DNA from 3 places in the Devosia sp. LjRoot16 genome. Region 2 is predicted to be linked to each of the others. Evidence: predicted binding sites of a transcription regulator. Region 2 holds the regulator's gene; each other region holds the start of a gene.
What was found. The regulator PhoB, encoded in region 2, activates phosphate uptake and scavenging genes when phosphate is short. The targets are predictions, from matches to a motif close to TGTCATNNANCTGTCAT.
Positions count from the first base shown of each region.

Region 1: a site for PhoB is predicted at 2,082-2,098, ahead of ACSQ23_RS07660 (DUF2794 domain-containing protein). Genes of this name have one in related genera too.
Region 3: a site for PhoB is predicted at 1,751-1,767, ahead of ACSQ23_RS09670 (HAD-IIA family hydrolase). Genes of this name have one in related genera too.

Region 1 covers NZ_CAXUPH020000001.1:1,620,793-1,624,062, forward strand. The annotation lists gene ACSQ23_RS07640 (Bax inhibitor-1/YccA family protein) at 1-12, shown strand, start outside; gene ACSQ23_RS07645 (GNAT family N-acetyltransferase) at 156-653, shown strand; gene ACSQ23_RS07650 (hypothetical protein) at 660-1,139, shown strand; gene ACSQ23_RS07655 (GNAT family N-acetyltransferase) at 1,201-1,665, opposite strand; gene ACSQ23_RS07660 (DUF2794 domain-containing protein) at 1,662-2,060, opposite strand; gene ACSQ23_RS07665 (hypothetical protein) at 2,447-2,602, shown strand; gene ACSQ23_RS07670 (hypothetical protein) at 2,651-2,797, shown strand; gene ACSQ23_RS07675 (DUF1223 domain-containing protein) at 2,798-3,270, opposite strand, start outside.
Region 2 covers NZ_CAXUPH020000001.1:129,845-133,114, forward strand. The annotation lists gene ACSQ23_RS00630 (amidase) at 1-904, shown strand, start outside; gene phoB (phosphate regulon transcriptional regulator PhoB) at 952-1,653, opposite strand; gene phoU (phosphate signaling complex protein PhoU) at 1,753-2,448, opposite strand; gene pstB (phosphate ABC transporter ATP-binding protein PstB) at 2,467-3,270, opposite strand, start outside.
Region 3 covers NZ_CAXUPH020000001.1:2,030,269-2,033,538, reverse strand. The annotation lists gene ACSQ23_RS09680 (ABC transporter permease) at 1-846, opposite strand, end outside; gene ACSQ23_RS09675 (metallophosphoesterase family protein) at 839-1,708, opposite strand; gene ACSQ23_RS09670 (HAD-IIA family hydrolase) at 1,844-2,575, shown strand; gene ACSQ23_RS09665 (MurR/RpiR family transcriptional regulator) at 2,572-3,270, shown strand, end outside.

The DNA.
Region 1 (3,270 bases), 1.5 Mb from region 2:
AACCGGGAGTAATCGCCGAGCGCTTTCGGGAAAAGTTGTGAGACTTTTCTGGTTCGAAAGCGTGACTGATAGAAGGAATCAGCAAGTCTGATTGGAAGTTTGAGGGGCCGCGATCTACTAGAGATCGCGGCCCTTTCGTTTGTAGCGAGCTTCTGATGTCCGACGTGGTTTTCCGCCCCTTTGCGTGGTCCGACGTACCTGAGATCACCGCCATCTACCGGCCCTATGTCGAGGAGACAGTGATCACCTTCGAGACCGAGGTGCCCTCAGAGACCGATATGGCCGAGCGCTTCGGCAAGCTCAAGGCGCTGGGTCACCCGCTGATCGTCGCCGAGCGGGCCGGCGAGGTGCTGGGCTATGCCTATGCCTCGTTCTACCGGCCGCGGGCGGCTTACCGCTTCACCTGCGAGGATTCGATCTACCTGCGGCAGGATGCGGTCGGGCAGGGGATCGGTGGGCGGCTGCTGGATGAGCTAATGGCGCAGAGCCGGGCCGCCGGGTTCAAGCAGATGATCGCGGTGATCACCGCCGAGCGCGCCAATTCGGTGCGCCTGCACGAGAAAGCCGGCTTCCGTCATGTCGGGCGCTACGAGGCGGTGGGCTACAAGTTCGACCGCTGGCTGGATATCGTGCACCTGCAGAAGGCGCTGTGAGGCTTCGTGACGACCGGCGAGGAACGGATCTTCCAGTGTGCGCGCGACGTGCTGTGGGTGATCCTCGAGCAGCCCTCGCCGACGCTCAAGGACCTGGCCGAAGTGCTGGATCGGCTGGCCGTCGCATACGCAGACGCGCCGGCGGGTGAGTTCACCGACAACGCTACGGAACGACCCTCGCAAGAGCTGAGAGAACCGATCGCTGCGAGATTTTCGCTTGGGCTGTACGTCGACGCAGATCCCATGGATTTCGACTTCACCGAACTGGTCGGCGATGGCATCGACGATCTGGTCGATATTGCCGGCCAGATGCAGGACCTGCTTTGGATCCGCGACGAGCTGGGGGCGGATGACGCGCTCTACCATTTGCATTTGCTCGCCTTCCACTGGATGGGGCATCTGCGCAGCCTGAGCCGCTACCTGCATGTCTTGCGCTACGGCAGCGCCTCTTACGACGTAGCCGCGCGGGCCGCTGGGTCTTTTTGAGGGCACCACACCCGCCCACCCACGGTGGGGGAAGCTCGGGGCTAGTCGGATAACGGCTGGGTTAGAGCCGCTTCTCCATCGGGTAGCACAGCATGCCGCGGTCGGCTTCCGCCGGGGCGGCATCCTGCCAGCCATTGGCGAGGTAGAAGCGGTGGGCGGTGCCTGTGCTGGTGAGCCTCGCGACGTTGGCGCCGGATTGGCGGATGTGCTCCTCGAGAGCGGCGAGCAGGGCCTTGCTGACGCCGCGGAAGCGGTGGGCCGGGGCGACGTAGTTGAGGCCGATCTCATCAGGGCCGGTTAAGCAGCCGACCGCGGCGATCTCGCCATCGCGCTCTGCGACAAGGAACCGGGCGCCGGGGCGTTCGAGCATTTTCAGCACCATCTCGGGCGTCTTGTTGCGGAGCCACCCGGCGAGGATTTCGGCATCGTCGCGGTGGTCGGCAGTGCAGAGGTCGCGGATCGAGGCGGTGAGCACGGCGCTCATCGCCGCGGCGTCCGCCGGCACGGCCGGGCGGATGGTGATCATTTGACCAGCGCGAGCTCCAGGACGCGGAGTACGGTCGTGAGGTCGTGGCCGCGCTTCAGGATGCGGCCATCCTGGCTCAATACCATGTACTGGCCCTGCTTGAGGCGCAGCCTGGGGTTCTTCTCGACCACGTAGAGCGGGCGCTCGGAGGCGCGCTTGTAGATCGAGAACAGCGCGCGGTCGCGCAGGAAGTCGATCGCATAGTCGCGCCACTCACCATCGACGACCTTGCGGCCATAGAGGTTGAGGATGGTCTGGAGTTCCTTGCGGTCGAAGGTGACCGCAGGCACGAAGCGGTTATGATTGGCCGGCTGAAGATCGGCGGGACCAGGGCTCGCGGCTGCCGCGAAATCGATGAGTAGCCCTGATCCAGACTGCTCGGGTTCATCCACCATTGATCGGCCTCGTCACCTCGTTGTCATGATCGCGTCATTCGCAACGCTTGGCAAGCCAGTCGGATACATTGCAACGACGGACCGGGGGCCCAGGCATCCGCCGCAGAGATTAACGCAAAATCCCTATTTCGGTCACAATCCCTCCCAGTTGACGCCAGATTGACCCGGCACCTTAGCTCCATTGCCTCCAGTGGCCGGCAAGCGGGCTGACCGAGCCCCCAAACCACGATGCTCGTTTGCCGGCCGCCTCTTACATGCACAGTCATTCTCCTCCCGCCTGCGCAAGCTGGCGGGAGTTTTGTTATGGCGGCGAGCAATTTGATCGATTGTGCAAACGGAGCTGCAAAGCCCCCCAACTACGCTGCCGGACAGCAAGGGAGGCTCTGGTGATCGACAGCGTCTGGGCGCGGCCGGGGGTGAAGTGTGTCTGCGTCGACGGTTCACGACCGATGGCGTCGGTGTTTCCCGGCAAGCCGCCAATAGAGGTCGGCGGCACGTTCCCCGTTACCGGGCAGATCTACACTATCGAGTCAGTCGTCTGACATGTGTCGGGCCTGCCATGGGTGGGAGATTTCCTCGGTGTGCACCTGATGGAAATCAACCGTGAGCCCGGCGGAATGACCGGCATGGTCGTGCCCTACCGCATCGAGCGTTTCCGTCCGCTGGTTGACGACAGCCGAGAAAGAGACCTGGCGCTGTTCACGCCGCTGCTCGACCCCGAAGAGGTCGAGGGCTGATCAGCGGGTGAAGCTGGCGGCGCCGACGATCGGGCCGGGCAGGCCGGCGTGATCCTGCTGGATGAGGATGACGGCGCCGTTGGAGCGGCCGGTCAGCACTTCGGCGAGCGGCAGGGTGAGTTCGGCTCCGGCATCGGCTTTCCACATCCCCAGCACCTGGCGACCGGTGACGATCTGCGTGTAGGCCACCTGTTTGCCCTCGTTCTCGCCGCGCTCGATGGTGACATCGGCCCGATCGAGGAAGGTGATGAGCCAGATCATCGCGTCGGCCTCGCCGGCCTTTGGCGGCACCGACACCTGCAGCATGTCGTCGGACGCCTCGGTGAGCTTGACGTCGAGCGGCAGGCTGGCGCCACCGAGAGCGGTGTTGACCGCGTCGCGCTTCGAGCCGACGAGGCCGCCCTTGCCGTTGATCACCAGCTGCGGGGTGAAGATGCGTGAGGAACCCCAGCTCTCGGCGTAATCGCGCTGCC
Region 2 (3,270 bases):
CTATGGTTACAAGCCGGCTTTCGGGCGCGTGCCGGTGGTGATGCGACCCAACGCCTTTGCCGGCGACCTGCCCTATGTGTTCGAGGGGCCGATCACCCGCACGGTGGAAGATGCGGCGCTGGCGATGAGTGTGCTCGGCGGGTACGATCCGCGCGACCCGCTGAGCCTTAGCGAGACGGTCGACTATCTCGGTGCGCTGAAGCAATCGATCAAGGGTTTCCGGATCGGCTACAGCCCCAACCTCGATGTGTTCCCGGTCGATCCGCGGGTGGCGGAAACGGTACAGCGGGCCGTCGCGGCGTTCAGCGAAGCCGGCGCGCACGTCGAAGAGATCAAGCTCGGCATCCGCTATTCGCAGCGCGAACTGAGCGAGCTCTGGCTGCGGCTGATGATGCCATTGAACATGGGGACACTGGAGGCGGTAAAGGCGGGCGGGCTCGACCTTCTGGCGGACCACCGCGGCGACTTCCCGCCGGAGTACCTGCACTGGATCGAAAGCTACGGGCAGACGATGACGGCAGCCGACCTCCGACGCGACCAGGCCATGCGGTCGGAGATTTACGACGCGTTCCAGGCCGCGTTCGCCACCTATGACCTGGTGATCACCCCGACGGTTGCCGCGCTGCCGGTGAAGAACGAGGTTGGTGGCAATACGCACGGGCCGCGCGAGGTGAACGGCGAGGCGGTCGACCAGGGGATCGGCTGGTGCCTCACCTACCCGCTCAACTTCACCGGGCATCCGGCTGCGTCGATCCCGGCCGGACTGGTGGATGGGCTGCCGGTCGGCATGCAGATCATCGGCCGGCGTTATGCCGATGCCGATGTGCTGGCGGCCAGCGCGACGTTCGAGCGGCTGCGGCCGTGGGCGGACAGTTATCGGATCTGCGCGGAGCGGGTGATTTAGGGGGCTCCACATCAGAGCGTGGGGCACCCCCACCCTTGATGTGGCGTTCAGCTGACCGCCGCAAACCGCTCGTCAAACGCATAGCCGGCGCCGCGGACGGTGCGGATCGGGTCGGCGTCGCGGTGGCGGTTGATCGCCTTGCGCAGGCGCCCGACATGCACGTCGACGGTGCGCTCGTCGACATAGACGTCGTTGCCCCATACGCCATCGAGCAGCTGCTCGCGGGAGTAGACGCGGCCGGGGTGGCGCATCAGGTATTCGAGCAGGCGGTATTCGGTGGGGCCGAGATGCACCTCGCGGCCGCCGCGCCGGACGCGGTGGCTGGTGCGATCGAGCTCGAGGTCGCCGGCCTTCAGCACCGCGGTGACGAGCTGCGGGCTCGAACGGCGGAGCAGCGCGTTGATGCGGGCCAGCAGCTCGGGGATCGAGAACGGCTTCACCACATAATCGTCGGCGCCGGTGGCAAGGCCGCGGACGCGTTCTTCTTCCTCGCCGCGGGCGGTGATCATGATGATCGGGGTGCGCGCGGTTTCCTCGCGTGAGCGCCAGCGGCGGCAGAGTTCGATGCCGGAAAGGCCCGGCAACATCCAGTCGAGCAGGATCAGATCCGGAACGCCGTCACGGATGCGCTCCACCGCCTCGTCGCCCGAGGCGGCAGTGGCGACCCGGAAGCCTTCGGCTTCGAGGTTGTAGCGCAGCAGGACGGCCAGATCGGCTTCGTCTTCGACGATCAGGATGGTGGCTGACATCGGATCACCCCTAGAGCGCTTTCAGGAAAGCTACGGACCTGAAAGCTCTGTAAATCAAAGGCTTAGACCTTCGCCGTCGCAATGAGACGGCGAAGGGACTTAGCGCGGCTGGCGCTGCTGTTCCTCGGCGCCGAGGTGGCGACCGGTTTCGAGGTAATAGGCAGCTTCGGCGATGTTGGTCGCATGGTCGCCGACGCGCTCGAGGCTCTTGGTGCAGAACAGCAGGTGCGTGCACTGCGTGATGTTGCGCGGATCTTCCATCATATAGGTGAGGAGTTCGCGGAACAGCGAGTTGTACATCGCGTCGACTTCGTCATCGCGGCTGCAGACCTCGACGGCCGCAGCAGAGTCGCGGTTGAGGTAGGCATCGATGGCACTCTTCAGCTGCCGCGCCACCAGTTCCTTCATGTGCTTGACGCCATTGTAGAATTTTGGCGCGAGACCGAGGGACTCGATCTGCATGGCGCGCTTGGCCAACTGCTTGGCCATATCACCGGTGCGCTCGAGGTCATTGGCGACCTGGATCGAGGTCACCACCATGCGCAGGTCCGCCGCCATCGGCTGGCGGCGCGCAATGATCGACACCGCCGCGTCATTGATGCGCTGCTGCATCTCGTCGATCTTCTTGTCGAACAGGCGCACGTCCTGGGCCTGCTTGTGATCGAGCTTGAGCAAGGCGACAGCCGACTCGGTGATGGCCTGTTCGACCATGCCACCCATCTCGGAAATTGCCTTGTTGAGGTTGGTGAGTTCGTCCTCGTAAGAGGAAACGATGTGCTCGTTGAGCGATGCCATTCTCGAGTTCCTCTCGGGTCAGCCGATACGGCCGGTAATGTAGTCCTGCGTCTGCTTGTTCTTGGGATTGGTGAAGATGTCCTCGGTCTTGCCTTCCTCGATGAGCTTACCGAGGTGGAAGAACGCGGTCTTCTGGCTGACGCGGGCGGCCTGCTGCATGGAGTGGGTGACGATGACGATGGTGAAGTTCTCACGCAGTTCGTCGATCAGTTCCTCGATGACGGCGGTGGCGATCGGATCGAGCGCCGAGCAGGGCTCGTCCATCAGCAGCACTTCGGGCTTGGTGGCGATGGCGCGAGCGATGCAGAGGCGCTGCTGCTGACCACCGGAAAGGCCGGTGCCCGGCTCCTGCAGGCGGTCCTTCACTTCGTTCCACAGGCCAGCGCGGCGCAGCGAGGAGTGCACGATCTCATCGAGGTCGGCCTTGTTGCGGGCAATGCCGTGGATCTTGGGGCCGTAGGCGACGTTCTCGTAGATCGACTTGGGGAACGGATTGGGCTTCTGGAACACCATGCCGACGCGGGCACGCAGTTCCACCACGTCGATCGACGGGTCGTAGATATCGTCCTCGTCGAGGTTGATCTTGCCGGTGACGCGGCAGCCGTCGATGGTGTCGTTCATGCGGTTGAGCGAACGGAGAAATGTCGACTTGCCGCAGCCCGAAGGGCCGATCAGCGAGGTGACGTTGAACTGTTCGATCTTCAGGTTGACGTCGAACAGCGCCTGTTTGGCTCCATAGAACACCCCGACATTCTCGCCGGTCATCTTCGGCAGGGCGTTAGGACGCGAGACGGGAGCGGCAAGGGTCGCAGCAGATTCGAG
Region 3 (3,270 bases), 1.9 Mb from region 2:
GGCGGCGATGAGGATCACCCCGAACTGCAGCACCGGGTAATCGCGCTGCATGGTGGCGAACACCACGAGGTCGCCAATGCCCTTGGTGGCGAACACCGCTTCGACCAGCACGCAGCGCGCCACCATGCCGGCCACCTGCAGCCCGATGATGGTGACCACCGGGATCGCGGCATTGCGCAGCGCATGCTTGACGATCACCAGCCATTCCGGCAGCCCCTTGGCGCGGGCGGTGCGGAGGTAATCCTGGCTCAGCACGTCGAGCAGCGCGTTACGGGTGAAGCGGACGATCTCGGCCAGCATCGGCGCCGCGAGGACGATCGACGGCATCAGGAAATGCAGCGGCGTCGCGTCGCCCGAGCTCGGCAACCAGTGCAGGTTGAACGAGAAGATCAGGATCATCACGATGGCGAGGACGAAGTTCGGCGTCGCGTAGCCGACAAACGCTACCGCCATGATCGCCGAGCCCAGCGGATTGCGGCGATTGAGCGCCGCGGCGATCCCCAGCGGCACGCCGAGGACGACCGACAACACCAGCGCATAACTGAACAGCATCACCGTGTTGGGCAGCCGCTCCGCATAGATCGCGACCACCGAGCGGCGCTCGAACAGGCTGATCCCGACATCGCCACTGAAGAGCCCCGTGACATAGCGCCAGAACTGCAGCCACAGCGGCTGGTCGAGGCCGAAATGCCTCACCATCGCCGCCTTGGTCTCGGTGTCGATCCCCGGCGGCAGCATGTAATCCATGGCGTTGCCGGAGAGGCGGGTGGCAAAGAACACCGCCACCACCACGACGATCAGCGTCGCCAGCGAGCCGAGCGTGCGCCGGGTGAGGAAATCAAGCACGTTCCGCCTCCCGCTCGGCCGGCACGTCGCGCGCCGTGAACGGCGCCAGCGCCGGCATCCACGGCCGCTCGCCGGAGCGGCGGAACGGCATCGAAACGGCGAACGGATCGCGGCCATGCACCTCGAGCGAGAACCTGCCGTCGGCGATCTCGAGCATGGCGAACGCAGCGGCGCCGTGCGGGAAGGTGGTGAAGCGCTCGCTCACCGACTGCACCGTGATATGCGGCAGGCCACGCATAGTGGTGACGGTGTTCCAATGCACATGGCCCGAGAGCCAGAGCGCCGCATTGCCGGTGGCCTCCACCGCCTCGCGTACCACCACGTTGTCCGGGTAGGTGGCGAACTGCGGGTTGCGCTCGAAATAGTAGTTGCCGACCTGCAGGTGGCCCGAGAGCGGCACGTGCGTGGCAATGATCGCGGGTTTCGTGTCCGCGTTCAGCGTCTCGACCAGCCAGTCGAGGTTCGCCGCGGCGTGCGGGAACCCCGTCGGCCACTCGATCTTGACGCCCGGCTGCCAGAGGATTAGCCGCGCTTCGCCTAGGTCGACCACCGAGCTTTGCATCGACTGGCCGAGGATCTCCTCGTTGTCCGCGACGCTCATATTGGCGACGTCGTGGTTGCCGAGCACGTGATAGCGCGGCCCGTTGAAGGTCGCGAAGGTGGCAGCGACTTCCGACGCGACCTGCCGGTCGCCCTCGCGGGTGGTGTCGGAGATGCGGTCGCCGAGGTCGAGCAACAGGTCGGCGCCCTGCTCGCCGGCATGCCAGATGCAGTCGCGCATCACCTGCAATGCATCCCAGCCCGGCTCCTTGGTGTGCGACTGCGGGCCGTGATGGATGTCGGTAATAACAGCGATCTTCATGGCTCGGCCCTCTCGTTGCTGCCCAATCGATAGCGCCGCTGTGTGACAGTCTTATGAAACTTCCTCAGTGTTTCAAGAGCTTGACACTGAGACAAGCTCAGTCCAGATTCGTCTGGTAAATCACGGAGTTTCGCCTTGCTGCCCAATGTGCGTTCCGCACGCGGCTACCTCATCGATCTCGACGGCACATTGATGAGCGGCCGGCACCTGTTGCCGGGAGCCCGCGAGCTGCTGAGCCGGCTCGAGGGCCGCTTCGCCATTGTCTCCAACGATTCCGAGCACACCCCGCTGCAGCTGATGAGCCGCTTCGCCGACCTCGGCATCGCCATCCCGGCCGATCGGATCATCCTCGCCGGCACCTGCGCCCTCGAAACCATCGCCCGGCGCCAGCCGCGCGCCCGGGTGATGGTGCTCGGCTCGACCCCGCTCCGCGCCTATGCGCGGCGGCTGGGCCTCGACGTCGACCAGCCCGAAACCGACGTCGTGCTGGTGGCGCGCGACCGGCGCTTCAACTACGCCAAGCTCGCCGCCGCCGCCGAGGCGATGGCGCGCGGCGCCGAACTGGTCGTCGCCTGCCCCGATACCACCCATCCCGGCCCCGGCGGCCAGCCGGTGCCCGAGGCCGGCGCGCTCGCCGCGGCCGTCCTTGCCTGCGCCGGGCCGGTGCCGCATACGGTGATCGGCAAGCCCGAACCGGCACTGTTCCGGCTCGGCTGCGAGCGGCTCGGTATCGAGCCGGAAGAGGGTGTGATGATCGGCGACAATCCCCTGACCGACGGCGCCGGCGCCCGGGCGCTGGGCATGACGTTCTGGCAGGCCGTGCCGGGTGGGTTGAACGAAGCCCTGCGTGAGCTCATGCCCGCATGAGCACCGAGCGCACGGAGCCGGGCCAGCTCTCCGGCATCCTCGACCGCATCGCGGCGCTGCGGCCGAACCTGCCGCCCACCGCCGGTCGCATCGCCGATTTCATCACCGCCAATGCCTCCGATGTCGTCCACATGTCGGTGACCGAGGTGGCGGAGCGCTCCGGCTCCAGCGAAGGCAGCGTCATCAGCCTCTGCCAGCAGCTCGGCGCCCGTGGCTTCCAGCAGGTCAAGATCGCCATCGCCCGCGATCTGGTGCAGCCGGTGCAGTTCATCCACGAGGATCTCGAGCCGGATGACGATCTCGCCACCGTGGTCGAAAAGATCTTCCGCTCCGACCTCCAGGCGCTGCACGACACCCAGAAGGCGCTCGACCTCGGTCAGTTGGCCCGCGCCGTCGCCGCCATCCGCAAGGCGAGCCGCGTCGAAGTGTTCGGCATCGGCAGCGCCGCCACCATCGCCGAGGACGCCAACTACCGGCTCTTGCGCATCGGCATCAACTCGCGCGCCACCGTCGACAGCCACGTGCAGGCGATCACCGCGGCGCTCTGCACCCCTGATGTCACGGTGCTCACCATCTCGCATTCGGGCTCGACCATCGAGACGCTGACCGCCACCCGCCTCGCCAAGGAGGCCGGCGCCACCACCATCGCCGTCACCAATTTCGGCAAGTCGCCGATCCTCAGCCACGCCGATATA